DNA from 3 places in the Streptomyces sp. NPDC002619 genome. Region 1 is predicted to be linked to each of the others. Evidence: riboswitches for the same ligand, from Rfam matches in the RefSeq annotation. Region 1 holds a riboswitch; each other region holds the start of a gene.
The links. Region 1 has a riboswitch for thiamine pyrophosphate ahead of thiC (phosphomethylpyrimidine synthase ThiC). Riboswitches for the same ligand answer to the same signal wherever they lie in the genome.
Positions count from the first base shown of each region.

Region 2: linked by a shared signal. The riboswitch ahead of ACFYXB_RS34980 (thiamine ABC transporter substrate binding subunit) and the one ahead of thiC (phosphomethylpyrimidine synthase ThiC) in region 1 are both predicted to bind thiamine pyrophosphate.
Region 3: linked by a shared signal. The riboswitch ahead of thiO (glycine oxidase ThiO) and the one ahead of thiC (phosphomethylpyrimidine synthase ThiC) in region 1 are both predicted to bind thiamine pyrophosphate.

Region 1 covers NZ_JBIAQV010000002.1:531,666-537,398, forward strand. The annotation lists gene ACFYXB_RS06660 (cupin domain-containing protein) at 1-265, shown strand, start outside; gene ACFYXB_RS06665 (DUF5326 family protein) at 397-609, shown strand; gene ACFYXB_RS06670 (IclR family transcriptional regulator) at 805-1,662, shown strand; gene ACFYXB_RS06675 (SsgA family sporulation/cell division regulator) at 1,762-2,199, shown strand; gene ACFYXB_RS06680 (YibE/F family protein) at 2,321-3,769, opposite strand; TPP riboswitch at 3,841-4,018, shown strand; gene thiC (phosphomethylpyrimidine synthase ThiC) at 4,011-5,733, shown strand, end outside.
Region 2 covers NZ_JBIAQV010000034.1:77,124-82,856, reverse strand. The annotation lists gene ACFYXB_RS34995 (hypothetical protein) at 1-44, opposite strand, end outside; gene ACFYXB_RS34990 (hypothetical protein) at 428-877, shown strand; gene rlmN (23S rRNA (adenine(2503)-C(2))-methyltransferase RlmN) at 1,049-2,155, shown strand; TPP riboswitch at 2,198-2,305, shown strand; gene ACFYXB_RS34980 (thiamine ABC transporter substrate binding subunit) at 2,386-3,459, shown strand; gene ACFYXB_RS34975 (ABC transporter permease) at 3,504-5,105, shown strand; gene ACFYXB_RS34970 (ABC transporter ATP-binding protein) at 5,105-5,733, shown strand, end outside.
Region 3 covers NZ_JBIAQV010000005.1:253,599-259,331, forward strand. The annotation lists gene ACFYXB_RS12215 (hypothetical protein) at 1-596, opposite strand, end outside; gene metF (methylenetetrahydrofolate reductase [NAD(P)H]) at 653-1,576, opposite strand; gene thiE (thiamine phosphate synthase) at 1,703-2,365, opposite strand; gene ACFYXB_RS12230 (Rv2175c family DNA-binding protein) at 2,550-2,915, opposite strand; gene ACFYXB_RS12235 (NAD(P)/FAD-dependent oxidoreductase) at 3,000-4,229, opposite strand; TPP riboswitch at 4,368-4,479, shown strand; gene thiO (glycine oxidase ThiO) at 4,477-5,637, shown strand; gene thiS (sulfur carrier protein ThiS) at 5,634-5,733, shown strand, end outside.

The DNA of each region.
Region 1 (5,733 bases):
GGCCTACCTTCAGTTTCTGCGGGAGCGGAACATGTCGGTCGGGCTCTACGCCCTCAACGCGGGCGAGCATGACCCACAGACACCGCACAACCAGGACGAGGTGTACTTCGTCGTGAGCGGCCGCGCCTCGATCACGGTCGGCCTGGAGACGACCCAGGTGGCGCGCGGCAGCGTGGTGTACGTCCCGGCCGGGGTCGCCCACAAGTTCCACCACATCAGCGAGGACCTGAGGGTTCTGGTGATCTTCTCTCCGCCTGAGGCCTGACCCCGCGGCTCAGGGTTCCCTAGGGGAACGCTCAGGGGAGGACAAGGGACGCGGGGCGCCCGCCGGGCCCCTCGCGGCCCTAGCATCGAATGCAGGACATCGGTACGTACGAGCTGCAAAGGACGAGGGCCATGCGAGAGATCTTCACGGGACTGCCGTGGTGGGTGAAGTGGGTCGCGGTGCCGGTCATCGCCCTGGTCGTGTTCGGCGGTCTGATAGCCACCGTGGTCGGCTTTGTGATCGGCCTGCTCTTCAAGGCACTGATCTTCGTGGCGCTGGTCGGCGGCCTGATCTACATCGTGCGGAAGTTCACGTCGGGGTCCTCGTCGCGCAGCGACTGGTGAGCACCGTGGGACACCGGTGACGGTAACGGAAATCACCGGTTCCCTCGGGCGAGGGAAGTTTTCCGGACGGGCCGTCTGCGGGGGTGGCAGGCGGTTAGAGTCCGGAATTCCACGCGGGGGTCCAGCCCCGCGGGCGGCGTACACCCCACCCGTGTTCCTCCGCACGGGCCGCCCCCTCCGCTCCGGGAGTGCCCCTTGGCCACGGTCGACACCGCACCCGCAGAACCGCACGCACCCCCCGCCCCGCGCTCCTCGGCGCCCCCTGTGCAGCGGCCACCGTCGTCGGCGGACTCCGAGCAGCCGAATTCCGTGACCCTCATCGGATCCGTGCAGCGCGCGATGCGTCTGCTGGAATCGGTCGCCGAGCACGAGTACGGCGCCCCCGCCAAACAACTTGCCCGCGAGACCGGCCTCGCGCTCCCCACGGCGTACCACCTGCTGCGCACGCTTGTTCACGAGGGCTATCTGCGGCGCGACAAGGGCCTGTTCTTCCTGGGGGAGGCGGCCGAGCGGCTGGGCAGCAGTGGGGCGCAGCAGAAACGTCGCAGCACGGTCGCCACCGTGCTCGCGGAATGGCGCGATTCCATCGGTGCGCCTGTCTACTACGCGGCGTACCGCGACGGCGAGATCGAGGTCATGTGCGTCTCCGACAGCCCGGGGAGTCCGGCGGTCGAGGAGTGGGTCGACTTCCGCGAGACCGGGCACGCACACGCGATCGGGCAGTGCCTGCTGTCCCAGCTGGACGAGGGTGCGCGCCGCGACCACCTCGACCGCTACCCGGCGCGGTCCCTCACCCCCTACACCGTGCGTGACGGGCAGGGCCTGCTGCGGCGTCTGGAGCGGATGCGGCGGATGGAGCCGGTGACGGAGCGTCAGGAGTACGCGCTCGGGACGGTCTGCGCGGCAGTCCCGATCACCTTCGGCGCCAAGGCGGCCACGATGGCCATCTCCCTGCCCGCCCATCAGGCCGACCGGCTGCTGCCCGCGGCTCAGCGGCTGCAGACCGAGGTGGGGCGTCGGCTGGGGTTGCTCGCGCTCTCTATCAGTATCTGAAAACTCACTCCTTGTGATCTGGTGTGTACTTTCAGCAAGATGCCACCAGTGCCAAAGGGGTCATTCCAGGCCAGTCGGTGTCACATGACGGGGTAGGCGATGCGCGAGTCCGTACAGGCAGAGGTCATGATGAGCTTTCTCGTCTCCGAGGAGCTCTCCTTCCGCATCCCGGTGGAACTGCGTTACGAGACCTTTGATCCCTATGCCGTGCGGCTGACCTTCCATCTGCCGGGGGATGCCCCGGTGACCTGGGCGTTCGGGCGCGAGCTGCTGATCGACGGAGTGGGCCGAGCGTGCGGTGACGGCGATGTGCACATCGCGCCCACCGACCCCGAGACGCTGGGTGAGGTGCTGATCCGGCTTCAGGTCGGCGGCGACCAAGCGGTGTTCCGCTCCTCGGCGCCGCCCCTGGTGGCCTTCCTGGACCGTACGGACAAGCTGGTGCCGCTGGGGCAGGAGGGGGCGCTCGCGGACTTCGACGCCCACCTCGACGAGGCCCTGGACCGCATCCTGGCCGAGGAGCAGAGCGCGGGCTGAGCGGTACGGCCGTGAGAGCGTGGCGTTCCGCTATGCGTGTGCGCGGTGCAGGAACGCTTCTGCGCCCCCGCGCCCGCCCTCCGGGCGGTGTCACCGCTTATGGCGATGCCCTGCCGGGGTGTCAGCGCTTGCGGCGTCGGCCCCTTCCGCCGCGCGCCGCGGCCGGCTGGGCCCCTTCGGGCGCCGTTTCCCGCCCCGGCCGGTCGGCCGACACCACCAGGGCCGCGAGCGCCGTGGTGAGCGGCACGGAGGCGACCAGCCCGATCGAGCCCACCAGTGTGCGCACGATCTCCTCGGCCACCAGTTCGCTGTTGGCGACCGCCCCCACGCTGCTCTGCGCGATCGAGAAGAGCAGCAGCAGCGGCAGCGCGGCCCCGGCGTAGGCAAGGACGAGCGTGTTGACGACCGACGCGATGTGGTCACGGCCGATGCGGATGCCCGCCCGGTACAGCCCGCGCCAGCCCATCGTCGGATTGGCCTCGTGCAACTCCCAGACGGCCGACGTCTGCGTCACTGTCACGTCGTCCAGGACACCCAGCGAACCGATGATGACGCCGGCCAGCAGCAGACCGCTCATGTCGATCGACGGGTACAGGCCGTGGATCAGGCCGGTGTTGTCATCCGTGTTGCCGGTCAGCGCCGCCCAGTCGATGAACTCCGAGCCGAGAATGCCGATCAGTAGGAGCGAGACCAGCGTTCCGAGTACCGCCACCGACGTACGTGCCGACAGCCCGTGGCACATGTAGAGCGCGATCAACATGATCGCGCTCGCCCCGATCACCGCCACGACCAGCGGATTCGAGCCCTGGAGAATCGCCGGCAGGATGAAGAGGGTCAGCACCATGAAGCTGATGGTCAGCGCGACCAGCGCCATGACACCGCGCAGCCGGCCCACCACCACGACGGCGAGCGCGAAGATGCCGGCGAGTAGCGCCATCGGGAACTTGCGGTCCACATCGGTGACCGAGTACTGCAGGTCCTTCGGCGCCGAAGGCTCGTACGCGACCACGACCTTCTCGCCCTCGTGCAACTGCCGCGACTGGTCCGGCTGCACGATCTCCGTGAACGTACGGCCCTTGTCATTGCCGGTGTCGACCCGGACCGTGGCCTTCTTGCAGGTGCCGTTCTCCTCCTCCTGCCCGGAGTTGCCCGCGGCGGTGGAGGTGTCACCGGTCGGGGTGCCGCCCGAGGCGTTCACCGACTTGCAGCTCACCTCGACGACCGTGGTCACCGTGGCCTGCTGGGTCTGCCGGTCGAAGCCGACCCCGGTGCGCTCGTGCGGCGGGGCTCCGCCGGGCCAGAGCACCACGAGCCCGACCACGACCGCGGCGGTGAACGGGATCAGGATGGCCGCGATGACCTTGCGGAGATGCTTGGAGACGGGCGCGGCCGGGCCATGGCTGTGCGAGTGGCCATGTCCGTGGCCGTCGTGACCGGGCCCGCCGCCATGCCCCGGGCCGAGGTCATGGCCGTCAGAGGCGCCGGGGCCGTGTCCGCCGCCTTGTCTTCCGGAGCCTTGTCTGCGTGGCGGCTCGGGCGGCGGGTACGGGGGCTGATGTGTCGTGGTCACCGACCGATCATCGCAAGAACGGCAGGGGCCCTCTGTTCACCGCGCCCGAATTGACGCTAGCGTGGAGGCTCCTTTGCACACGCGGGAGCTCGGAGCACCGGGCTGAGAGGGCGCTGACCTCCGTCTTTGCGATGTTTCACGTGGAACAAGTGATGTTTCACATGTGACACCGACCGACGGAAACCGCTGCGTCGACCGCCGAACCTGTTACCGGGTAATGCCGGCGTAGGGAGTAGGTCTCATGACCAACAAGGACGCACGCACGCCTGCCTCCACACAGATCTCCAGCAATGGGGAGGCCGGGAAGTCCATCGGCTGGCACAAGGGGTACGTCGAGGGTTCGCGCCTCGACCTGCGCGTGCCGGTTCGTCAGGTGCACCTCACCAACGGGCAGTCGGTCACGCTGTACGACACCTCCGGCCCGTACACCGATCCGCTCGTCGAGACGGATGTCCGCAGGGGCCTGCCGCCGCTGCGGGAGAACTGGATCGTCGCCCGCGGTGACACCGAGGAGTACGCGGGCCGCCCCGTCCGTCCCGAGGACGACGGGATCAAGCACACCTCGCCGCGTGGCGGGCTGCGCAACCTCGACGCGGTCTTCCCGGGACGGCCGCGCCAGCCGCGCCGTGGCCGCGACGGCAACGCGATCACGCAGCTCGCCTACGCACGCCGGGGCGAGGTGACGCCGGAGATGGAGTACGTGGCCATCCGGGAGAACGTTTCTCCCGAGGTCGTCCGTGAAGAGATCGCGGCGGGCAGGGCCGTACTGCCCGCCAACGTCAACCATCCGGAGATCGAGCCGATGATCATCGGCAAGCGGTTCCTGGTGAAGGTCAACGCCAACATCGGCAACTCGGCGGTCACGTCCTCCATCGAGGAGGAGGTCGAGAAGATGACCTGGGCGACCCGCTGGGGCGCCGACACGGTCATGGACCTCTCCACCGGCCGCAACATCCACACCACCCGCGAGTGGGTGCTGCGCAACTCCCCCGTCCCCATCGGCACGGTGCCGCTCTACCAGGCACTCGAGAAGGTCGACGGCAGGGCCGAGGAACTGACTTGGGAGATCTACAAGGACACGGTCATCGAGCAGGCCGAGCAGGGCGTGGACTATATGACGGTCCACGCGGGCGTGCGCCTCCCCTATGTGCCGCTCACCGCGAACCGCAAGACCGGCATCGTCTCCCGCGGCGGCTCGATCATGGCGGCCTGGTGCCTCGCGCACCACAAGGAGTCGTTCCTGTACGAGAACTTCGAGGAACTGTGCGAGATCCTCGCCGCCTACGACGTCACGTACTCGCTGGGCGACGGCCTGCGCCCCGGCTCGATCGCGGACGCCAACGACGAGGCGCAGTTCGCGGAGTTGCGCACGCTCGGGGAACTCAACAGGATCGCCAAGCGTTTCAATGTACAGACCATGATCGAAGGCCCGGGACACGTCCCGATGCACAAGATCAAGGAGAACATCGACCTTCAGCAGGAGATCTGCGATGAAGCTCCGTTCTATACGCTCGGCCCGCTGACGACGGACGTCGCGCCGGCGTACGACCACATCACCTCCGGCATCGGTGCCGCGATGATCGCCTGGTGGGGCACGGCCATGCTCTGCTACGTCACGCCCAAGGAACACCTGGGCCTGCCCAACCGTGACGACGTCAAGACCGGCGTCATCACCTACAAGATCGCTGCCCACGCAGCCGACCTCGCCAAGGGCCACCCCGGTGCACAGGAATGGGACGACGCGCTGTCCGACGCACGCTTCGAGTTCCGGTGGGAGGACCAGTTCAACCTCGCCCTGGACCCGGACACGGCAAGGGAGTTCCACGACGAGACCCTCCCGGCGGAGCCGGCCAAGACTGCACATTTCTGCTCGATGTGCGGGCCGAAGTTCTGCTCGATGAAGATCAGCCAGAGCATCACAGAGCGGTTCGGCGGTGCGGCGACCGAGGGAAGGTCGCAGGAGG
Region 2 (5,733 bases), on a different contig from region 1:
AGACCGGACTGAAGGCGTCGCAGCTCGCCCTTGATGATCTCCACGGCGAAGAAGTGTGCACCGCGACCGGCTCTGCCGCACGTCATAAAAGGGCCGACCAAGGCCTCCGGGTCTCGATCTACGGCTCGCCATGCCTACTGCCTTGCGAGCAGCGCTCCTTCTGTCTCGTATGGCCGGATCGCTCTCTTGTGGGCACTTCGTGTACGTGTCAAACAGTTGAGAGGCGGGGTTACCGGGGGAGGGGCGCTGCATGTCTGCGTCAGGTGAGGATCGGATTGTGCCGTCGGATTGGGCGGTAGAGCGGTTCGGGCAGCGTGCCGGCGGGCTTGCTGCCGCGGTTCCGGTGCAACTGGCCAGGGCGCACGCGCGAGCTCACGCCGTGCATCTGGCGGCCCGGTTGAAGAAGCGCAGTCCATACGGAGCCACCTTGGCGGAGGCGGTACGGGAGAACCTGGCGGACACGGCGCGGGAGCTGGAGGAAGCCGTGCGGGATGTGCGTGGGTACGAGTACGCCGTCATCAACGACTACGCGCTGTTCCCGTTCAAGTACGCCGACCGTCCGAGGCCCCTTGATCGTGCCCGGTTGGCTTCCAACGCTTCCCCTACGCGTCGCCGGATGCTCCTGGGGCACGGGCCACAGCCTCAAGAAGGGCTTTTCACTCTCGATAACGACCTGACTACGGAGGAGTACGAGGAGCTGCACGAGACGTTCGAGGCGCTTGGAGCCTCCACCAAGCTCGTCTGTCTGTTCTTCACGGCCGACCCGGAGAACGGCATCCACGCCATCCATTGGGGAGACGCCCATCTCGAACCGGACCGCACCTTCACCTGGCTCTACAGCGAGCAGCTCCGGGTTGCTCTCCAGCCGCTCGAGTGACGGCTCAGAGCGGGCGCGATCTCGATCACGTCGGCGACGAGCGGGCAGTCTCCTGGGCCGTCCCTGGGCCGTGCGAGGTCGACCAAAGCTGGCAGACGGCACCCGTGGGTGATCGCCCCCACCCCGCTCTGGCCTGGGCTGGTGGAGTTGATCTGCGACACTGGAAGGGTTATGCCGAAGCCCGGAGAACTCACCTTTGTCGCGCCGCGCGGAGCCAAGAAGCCGCCGCGGCATCTCGCCGACCTGTCGCCCGCCGAGCGCAAGGAGGCGGTGGCCGCGATCGGCGAGAAGCCGTTCCGAGCCAAGCAGCTCTCGCAGCACTACTTCGCGCGGTACGCGCACGACCCGGCCGAGTGGACCGACATCCCCGCCGGGTCGCGCGGCAAGCTCCAGGAGGCGCTGCTGCCGGACCTGATGACGGTCGTCCGGCATCTGTCCACCGACCAGGGCACCACGCGCAAGACGCTGTGGCGGCTGTTCGACGGGACGCTCGTCGAGTCGGTGCTGATGCGGTATCCGGACCGGGTGACGATGTGCATCAGCTCGCAGGCCGGGTGCGGCATGAACTGCCCCTTCTGCGCCACCGGGCAGGCCGGGCTCGACCGGAACCTGTCCACCGCCGAGATCGTGCACCAGATCGTGGACGGGATGCGCGCCCTCAGGGACGGCGAGGTCCCGGGCGGGCCCGCTCGGCTGTCCAACATCGTCTTCATGGGCATGGGCGAACCGCTCGCCAACTACAAGCGGGTCGTCGGCGCCATCCGCGCCCTCACCGACCCCGAGCCGGACGGGCTCGGGCTGTCGCAGCGCGGTATCACCGTGTCGACGGTCGGTCTCGTCCCGGCGATCCACCGGTTCACCGACGAGGGCTTCAAGTGCCGGCTCGCCATCTCGCTGCACGCGCCCGACGACGAGCTGCGCGACACCCTCGTCCCCGTGAACACGCGCTGGAAGGTGCGCGAGGTGCTCGACGCGGGGCTTGAATACGCCGCCCGGTCCGGGCGCCGGCTTTCCATCGAGTACGCGCTGATCCGGGACATCAACGACCAGGCTTGGCGCGGCGACCGGCTGGGCCGGCTGCTGCGGGGCAAGCCCGTGCACGTCAACCTGATCCCGCTCAACCCGACACCGGGCTCCAAGTGGACCGCCTCCCGGCCCGAGGACGAGAAGGCCTTCGTCGAGGCCATCGCGGCGCACGGGGTACCGGTGACCGTCCGGGACACCCGTGGTCAGGAGATCGACGGAGCCTGTGGTCAGCTCGCGGCCACCGAGCGGTAGTCTGGGCGTCGGTACGTCTTGGTGTCGTACCACCACACCTTCATATTCCGACAGGGGAGCGCCACAGCGCTGAGAGTGCGGCAATCGGGCCGCAGACCCTCTGAACCTCGCCCAGGTCATTCTGGGTAGGAAGTTCGGTCATCACTCGAGCTGTTGCGCCCTGCCCGGCGTCCCTCACGGATGCCGGGCAGGGCCGCGTCTCTTCCTGGTCCATCCCAGGAGGACAACCAGTGCACAACAAGACCCTCGTGGCCGTCGCCGTCGGGCTCGGTCTCGTCACGCTGTCCGCGTGCGGTTCGACGGACGACAAGGGCGCCACGGAGTCCAAGACCGTCACCCTCGTCAGCCACGACTCGTGGGCCGTCTCGAAGAACGTGCTCCAGGACTTCGAGAAGAAGTCCGGCTACAAGGTCAGGGTCCTGAAGGACGGCGACGCCGGTCAGGCCGTCAACAAGGCCATCCTGACCAAGGACAACCCGCAGGGCGACGTCTTCTTCGGCGTCGACAACACCCTGCTGTCCCGGGCGCTCGACAACGGGCTGTTCCAGTCGTACGAGCCCAAGGGCTCCGACCAGATCGTGCGCCAGTACCGCGTCGACGAGGACAAGCACCGGGTGACGCCGATCGACACCGGCGACATCTGCGTCAACTACGACAAAGCGTACTTCAGCAAGCACAAGCTGACCCCGCCGCAGACCTTCGACGACCTCGTCAAGCCCGAGTACAAGAACCTCCTCGTCACTGAGAACGCCGCCACGTCCTCGCCGGGCCTCGGCTTCCTGCTGGGCAGCGCCGCGAAGTTCGGTGACGAGGGCTGGCAGGACTACTGGACGAAGCTCAAGGCCAACGGCGTCAAGGTCGTCGACGGCTGGGAGCAGGCCTACGACGAGGAGTTCTCCGGCTCGGCCGGCGGCAAGAAGGCCAACGGCGACAGGCCGCTCGTCGTCTCGTACGCCTCCTCGCCGCCCGCCGAGGTCATCTACGCCGACCCGAAGCCCACCACCGCCCCGACCGGCGTGGCCACCGGCACCTGCTTCCGGCAGATCGAGTACGCGGGTCTGCTGAGCAACGCGAAGAACAGCGCGGGCGGCAAGGCGCTCCTCGACTTCCTGATCAGCATGGAGTTCCAGGACGACATGCCGCTCAACATGTTCGTCTACCCGGTGCGGGAGACCGCGTCGGTGCCGGCGGAGTTCGTGAAGTACGGCCCGCAGGCCAAGGATCCCGAGACCCTGCCCGCCGACGAGATCGCCGCCAACCGTGACCAGTGGGTCAAGTCGTGGACCTCGCTCGTACTGAAGTAGCCCCTCACCAGGGGCGCGCGGGGAGCGCGGCGCGGCTGGCCCTCATGGCCGGGCCCGTCGCGTTCTTCGCCGTCTTCTTCGCCTACCCCGTCACCGCGATCGTCGCCCGCGGTCTGAAGGTCGACGGGGCCTGGCAGTTGGGGCGGATCGCCGACGTCGTGACGCAGTCGGACATCCGGCACGTCTTGTGGTTCACCACCTGGCAGGCGCTCGCCTCCACCGCGCTCACCCTGCTCGTCGCGCTGCCCGCGGCCTATGTCTTCGCGCGCCTGGACTTCCCGGGCAAGCAGGTGCTGCGGGCCGTCGTCACCGTGCCGTTCGTGCTGCCGACGGTCGTCGTCGGTACGGCGTTCCTCGCGCTCGTCGGGCGGGGCGGACTCCTTGACGCGTGGTGGGGCATACGGCTCGACACCACCGTGTGGGCCATCCTGCTGGCGCACGTCTTCTTCAACTACGCGGTCGTCGTCCGGACGGTGGGCGGCCTGTGGTCGCAGCTCGATCCGCGCCAGGAGGAGGCCGCGCGGATGCTGGGTGCCTCGCCGCTGAGCGCCTGGCGCCGGGTCACCCTCCCGGCCCTCGCGCCCGCCGTGGCCGCCGCCGCGCTGATGGTGTTCCTGTTCACCTTCACCTCCTTCGGCGTGGTGCAGATCCTCGGCGGCCCCACCTTCTCCACCCTCGAAGTGGAGATCTACCGGGAGACCTCCGAGATCTTCGACCTCTCCACGGCCGCGGTCCTCACCCTCGTCCAGTTCGTCGCGGTCGGCGCGATCCTCGCCGTGCACGCGTGGACGGTACGGCGGCGGGAGAGCGCGCTGCGGCTGGTGGACGCGTCGGTGACGGCACGCCGGCCGCGCGGTGCAGGGCAGTGGTCGCTGCTGGCCGGGGTCCTCGCCACCATCGCCGTGCTCCTGGTCCTGCCGCTGGCCGTGCTGGTCGGGCGGTCTCTGGACGCGCCCGGATTCGGCTACTACCGGGCGCTCACGCGTGAGGACGGCGGTACGTTCCTGGTCGCGCCGATCACCGCGATCGGGACCTCGCTCCAGTACGCCGTCGCCGCCACCGTGATCGCCGTGCTGATCGGCTCTCTCGCCGCCGCCGCGCTGGCCCGCCGGGACGCCGGCCGGATCGTACGGGGCTTCGACGCGCTGCTCATGCTGCCGCTCGGCGTATCCGCCGTGACCGTCGGCTTCGGCTTCCTCATCGCGCTCGACGAACCGCCGCTCGACCTGCGCCAGTCCTGGCTGCTGGTGCCGCTCGCCCAGGCGCTGGTCGGCGCGCCCTTCGTCGTACGGACCATGCTGCCTGTGCTGCGCGCGGTGGACGGACGGCTCCGGGAGGCGGCGGCCGTGCTCGGGGCGTCGCCCTGGCGCGTGTGGCGGGAGGTCGACCTGCCGCTGGTGCGCCGGGCGCTGCTGGTCGCGGCCGGATTCGCCTTCGCCGTGTCGCTCGGGGAGTTCGGCGCGACCGTGTTCATCGCGCGGCCCGACAACCCGACGCTGCCCGTCGCCGTGGCGCGGCTGCTGGGCCGGCCCGGCGACCTCAACTACGGGCAGGCGATGGCCCTGTCGACGATTCTGATGGTGGTGTGCGCGGTGGCGCTGCTGGTGCTCGAGCGGCTGCGGACCGACCGGACAGGGGAGTTCTGATGCTGCTGAGCCTGGAGGCCGCGACCGTGCGCTTCGGCGGGCGGGCCGTGCTCGACGCCGTGGACCTCTCGGTCGCCGAGCACGAGATCGTGTGTGTGCTCGGGCCCAGCGGCAGCGGCAAGTCCACGCTGCTCAGGGCGGTGGCCGGGCTGCAGCCCCTGTCCGGCGGGCGGGTCTTGCTCGACGGACGGGACCAGTCGGGAGTTCCCGCGCACAAGCGGGGCGTCGGGCTGATGTTCCAGGACCACCAGCTGTTCCCGCAGCGGGATGTGGGCGGCAATGTGTCGTTCGGGCTGCGGATGCAGGGCGCCTCAAAGGCGCAACAGGCTGACGACGTAGGGGAGTTGCTGGAGCTGGTGGGGCTGCCGGGTGCCGCTCGGCGGGCGGTCGCCGGGCTCTCCGGCGGTGAGCAGCAGCGCGTGGCGCTGGCCCGGGCTCTGGCACCCCGGCCGCGGCTGCTGATGCTGGACGAACCCCTCGGCCAGCTGGACCGCTCGCTGCGCGAGCGCCTTGTGGTCGAACTCCGGGAATTGTTCGGCCGGTTGGGCACCACGGTGCTCGCCGTGACACACGACCAGGGTGAGGCGTTCGCGCTGGCCGACCGGGTGGTGGTGATGCGAGACGGGAG
Region 3 (5,733 bases), on a different contig from region 1:
TGGTCCTGGGGCTGGCCGGCGGTCGCGTAGGCCGGGTCGGTGTCGGCCGCGGCGTAGGAGGAGCCGCTGTATATGCCGTACGAGCCGGTGTCGTCGGGCAGCGGTTGCGGCTCGTACACGGCGGTCGACTCGGCGGCGGTGGGCTCGTGTGCGTGGCCCGCGGTAAACACGTCGTCGCGGTCGTAGGCGTCATTGCCGTGGTCGCCGTACGCGACGCTGTCACGGCCGTAGCCGGCGTCCCGGTCGTCGTAGCCGTCCTCGCCCGCCTCCATGTCGGAGACCTCGAGGGCGGGGTCCTGGTAGTCGGCCTCGCCGCGGCCGCGCCTGCTGCCGTCCGCGCCCGGCCTGTTGACCGCCCAGCCCGCCTCGAAGCCGCGGCGGAACGAGAGGGTGACATAGGTCTGGCCGATCACGAAGGCGGCCGCGCCCACACCGATGATGATGACGGAGTGTGCCAGCACACCGAGCACGACGCCCAGGAAGCCGGCGAAGGCGAGCAGCCGCCAGCGCAGCCGCGCCTTGTACTGGAGCAGCACCTCGCCCAGCAACCACAGTGCGACGACGCCGAACGCGATGTAGAGGACCGTCAAGCCCATGTACGCCCCTCCTCCAGTGACCGCTACGCAGTGTGTCGTATCCCGGTGCGGCAGGTCTAGGCCTGCGGTGGGTGGTGCAGACCGAGGTTCTCGTAGATTTCCAGCGCTGCCGTGGAGTTGTTGAGCGTGATGAAGTGCAGACCAGGCACTCCCTCGGCGAGCAACCGTGCGCAGAACTCCGTGGCGAACTCGATACCGATGGAGCGTACCGCCGCAGGATCGTCCTTGGCTGTGAGGATCCGCTCTTTCAGGGAGTCCGGGAATACGGCGTTGCTGAGCTTGGGCAGCCGCTCCAGCATCTTCACGCTCGTGACCGGCATGACTTCGGGAATGACCGGGGTCCGGCAGTCCGCGGCGGCGACCCGGTCGCGCAGGCGCAGATACGACTCCGGCTGGAAGAACATCTGCGTAATGGCGTAGTCGGCGCCCGCACGGCACTTGTCGACGAAGTGCGCGACGTCCGTGTCCCAGTCCCTGGAGCGCGGATGCATCTCGGGGAAGGCGGCGACGCCCACGCAGAAGTCGCCCGACTCCTTGATGAGTTCGACGAGTTCGGCCGCGTACGCCAGTCCCTCGGGGTGCGCCACCCACTCGGCCATGGGGTCGCCGGGCGGGTCGCCGCGGACGGCGAGCATGTTGCGGATCCCGGCGTCCGCGTACTGGCCGATGATGTTGCGCAGTTCGGCGACGGAGTGGTTGACCGCGGTGAGGTGGGCAACCGGGGTGAGCGTCGTGTCGGCGACGATCTGCTGGGTCTCCCGGACCGTGCCCGCTCGGGTGGAACCGCCGGCGCCGTACGTCACGGAGACGAAGTCGGGGGCCACTGCCTCGACCCGGCGCAGCGCGCTCCACAGGCTCCGCTCGCCCTTGGGGGTCTTCGGCGCCGAGAACTCGAACGAGTATGTCGTCTTGCCAGTGCCGAGGATGTCACGCACAGTGCGCGCGCGATCGGTCCTGGTGGATGCGGTGCCAAGGGCCATACCGGCAGGTTAGCCATGGGTGAGCAGTCCCCCAACCGGACGCCGGGGATTTGCCCGATTTGCCGACTTATTGTTCACCCCTTGGACAAGCCGCCGACGCACGGCGTCTACGCGAGGCCCAGGGGCCTACGCCTGACGCAGTCGCTTGGCGAACTCCGCCGCCGCCGCTCCCGGGTCGTCGGCCTCCGTGATCGCGCGGACGACGACCACTCGGCGGGCGCCCGCGTCGAGCACCTCGTCGAGGTTGCCGAGGTCTATGCCGCCGATGGCGAACCAGGGGCGGTCGGTGTCCAGGGAGGCGGCGTACCGGACCAGGCCGAGGCCGGGCGCGTGCCGGCCGGGCTTGGTGGGGGTCGGCCAGCACGGGCCGGTGCAGAAGTAGTCGACGCCCTCCTGGGCGGCAGCCGCGGCGGCCTCTGACTCGGCGTGGGTGGAGCGGCCGATCAGGACGCCGTCGCCGAGGATCGCGCGGGCCGCGGGGACCGGGAGGTCGCCCTGGCCGAGGTGGAGCACATCGGAGCCGGCGGCGCGGGCGATGTCGGCGCGGTCGTTGACCGCGAGCAGCTTGCCGTGCCGGGCGCAGGCCTCGGCGAAGACCGCGAGGTGCTCCAGCTCCTCGCCCGCCTCCATGCCCTTGTCACGCAGCTGCACGATGTCGACGCCGCCGGCCAGGACCGCGTCCAGGAAGTCGGCGAGGTCGCCCTGCCGCTTGCGGGCGTCGGTACAGAGGTAGACGCGGGCGTCGGCGAGCCGGGCGCGGGCGGTGGTGGCGGTGCCTGTGTCGGACATACGGTGCGTCCCCCCGGTTTCGGTGCGTTGTCGGTGACGTACGTGGCGTGAATGGCGTAGGGCTGCCGTGAGCGTAGTCGGCCGCGCGGACCACGGGCCTCGGTCGGGCTGCGGACCCCAGGCCGCACCCGTCCACGGCCGTGGCCCCTGAGGGCCACGGCCCGGACGCCGGACGGTGTTCGGGTCAGACGGCGAGCGCCTGGGCGCGGCGCTTCACCTCCGTGCCGCGGTTCTCGCTCAGGGCCTGGGCGGGAGTGCCGGGCAGGCTGGGGTCGGGGGTGAAGAGCCACTCCAGCATCTCTTCGTCGGAAAAGCCGTCGTCCCGCAGGAGCGTCAGGGTCCCGGACAGGCCCTTGACGACCTTGTCCCCGTCGATGAAGGCGGCGGGGACGTGCAGCGCCCGGTTCTCGCCACGGCGTACGGCGATGAGCTGGCCCTCCTTGACCAGCTGCCGCACACGCGTCACCTCGACGTCCAGCATCTCTGCGATGTCGGGGAGGGTGAGCCAGGCGGGGACGAGAGCATCGATTTTTGCGTCAATCTCGGTCACGGAAACAGCGTGCCATCCCGGACTGACAGTCGGAAGTCGGGCCCCGCCAAACCGGGACTTTTCTGGTCACGCGCGTCATGTTCGTCAAGCGGTGGCTTCCTTCAGCGGCCGGGCCGGGTCCGCCAGCAGCCGTGGGTCCATCGGCGTACCCGCCTCGATCAGCCGCCGCCCCTGCGCCAGGTCCCGCGGCCGGCCCACCGCCAGCAGAGCGACCAGCCGGTCCCCGCGCAGCCAGCAGACGGACCAGGCGGGCCCGGCCGGGTCGCCGCGCCACAGGAGCGTGTCGGCCGCCGCGTGATGACCGACGTACTGGACGAAACGGCCGAACTGCTCGGACCAGAAGTACGGCACCGGGTCGTAGACGGCCGAGGCGTCGCCGACGATGTTCGCCGCGACCGTGCGCGGCCCCTGGAGGGCGTTGTCCCAGTGGTGCACGAGCAGCCGTTCGCCGTAGCGGCCCGAAGGGAAGGAGGCGCAGTCGCCGACCGCGTACACGTCCGGTACGGAGGTGCGCAGGTGGTCGTCGGCCACGACCTCGCCGTGCGCGCCCAGTTCGATGTCGGAGCCGGACAGCCAGGCCGTGGCGGGGCGGGCGCCGACGCCGACGACGACGGCTCCCGCGGGCAGCCGCGAGCCGTCGTCGAGGACGACCTCACCGGGTTCGATGCGCTCCACGCGCGCGTGGGTGCGCAGTTCGGTGCCGCTGTCGGCGTACCAGGCGGTCATCGGCGCGGCCACCTCGGCCGGCAGCGCGCCCGCGAGCGGCCGGTCGGCGGCCTCGATGACCGTCACCGCGCAGCCCGCCTCACGGGCCGCCGTGGCGAACTCGGCGCCGATCCAGCCCGCGCCGACAACCACGATGTCGTGCTGCCGGGCGAGCACCGGCCGCAGCCGCTCGGCGTCGTCCAGGGTGCGCAGCAGATGCACCCCGGGGACGCCCTCCGCGCCGGGCAGGCGGATCGGTTCGGCACCAGTCGCGAGGACCAGGACGTCGTACGGCACCGGTCCCGCTTCGGTGTCCAGTTCATGGTCGGCCGGGCGCACGCCCAGCGCCTCGCTGCCCAGCCGGACGTCGATGCCGAGTGCCTCGAAGTCGACGTCGAAGGCGGAGCCCTCGGCCTTGCCGAGCAGCACGGCCTTGGACAGCGGCGGCCGGTCGTACGGCTGGTGGGGTTCGGCGCCGATCAGCGTGACGGTGCCCTTGAAGCCCTGTTCCCGCAGGGCGACCGCGGTCTGCACCCCGGCCATGCCCGCTCCGACGACGACCACGCGCCGCGCCTGTGACGTGCCTCGTTGCTGCGTCTGCTCGCTCACCTGATCACCATAGACAACTGACAAACAGTCAGTCAGGTGGCGCGTGCGGTGACGTGTTGCACAGCGGCCGGGCTCCCGGCCGGTAGCCGGGTGGTGCCCTTACAGAGCCGTCGGGCCAAGGGCTAGGGTGGCCCACGTACAAGCACTCGCGGGAGCCCGGACGCACCGGGCTGAGAGGGAGGCTGGCGGCCTCCGACCGTACGAACCTGATCCGGGTCATGCCGGCGAAGGGAGGGGCTGGACGCCCATGTCGTCACGTACATCAGACGTCCTCGTCATCGGGGGCGGAATCATCGGCCTGGTCACGGCCTGGCGCGCCGCGCAGCGCGGGTTCGCGACGGCCGTCGTGGACCCCGAACCGGGCGGCGGCGCCGCCCAGGTGGCCGCCGGGATGCTGGCCGCGGTCACAGAACTGCACTACGGCGAGCAGACTTTGCTCGGCCTCAACCTGGAGTCGGCCCGCCGCTATCCGGACTTCGCGGCCGAGCTCACCGAGCTGACCGGCCACGACCTCGGCTACCGCCGGTGCGGCACGCTCGCCGTGGCGCTGGACGCCGACGACCGCGCCCATCTGCGCGAACTGCACGCCCTGCAGCAGCGGTCGGAGCTGGACTCCGAGTGGCTGTCCGGCCGTGACTGCCGCCGTCTTGAGCCGATGCTGGCGCCAGGTGTGCGCGGCGGGCTGCGGGTGGACGGCGACCACCAGATCGACCCGCGGCGGCTGTCGGCGGCGCTGGTGTCCGCGTGCGAGCGGGCTGGGGTGGTGTTCCACCGCGCGTGGGTGGAGCGGTTGCGTGTCGTACGGGAGCGGGCGGCCGGTGTCACCACGGCGGACGGTACGGAGCTGGACGCCGACCATGTGGTCCTCGCGGCGGGCAGCCTCAGCGGACGGCTCGCGGGGGTGCCGGACGAGGTGCTGCCGCCCGTACGGCCCGTGAAGGGGCAGGTGCTGCGGCTGACGGTGCCGAAGCGGTACGCGCCGTTCCTGAGCCGGACCGTGCGGGCCGTGGTGCGCGGCAGCCAGGTCTACCTGGTGCCCCGGGAGAACGGCGAGCTAGTCGTCGGCGCCACCAGCGAGGAACTGGGCTGGGACACCACGGTGACCGCGGGGGGCGTGTACGAGCTGCTGCGGGACGCGCACGAGCTGATTCCGGGGATCACCGAACTGCCGCTGACCGAGACGCGGGCGGGGCTGCGGCCGGGCTCCCCCGACAACGCGCCGCTGCTCGGGCCGACCGGACTCGACGGGCTGCTGCTGGCCACCGGGCACTTCCGCAACGGCGTGCTGCTCACGCCGGTCACCGGCGACGCCATGGCGCACGTCCTGGCCACCGGGGAGCTCCCCGAGGAGGCCCGCCCCTTCACGCCGAAGCGCTTCGGCGCCGTACTCACGGAGCAGCCCGCATGAGCGTCCCTCTCACCATCTCGGTCAACGGGGAGCGCCGTGAGATCGCGCCCGGCACGGCGCTCGACGCCCTCGTGAAGACCCTCACCGCGGCGCCCT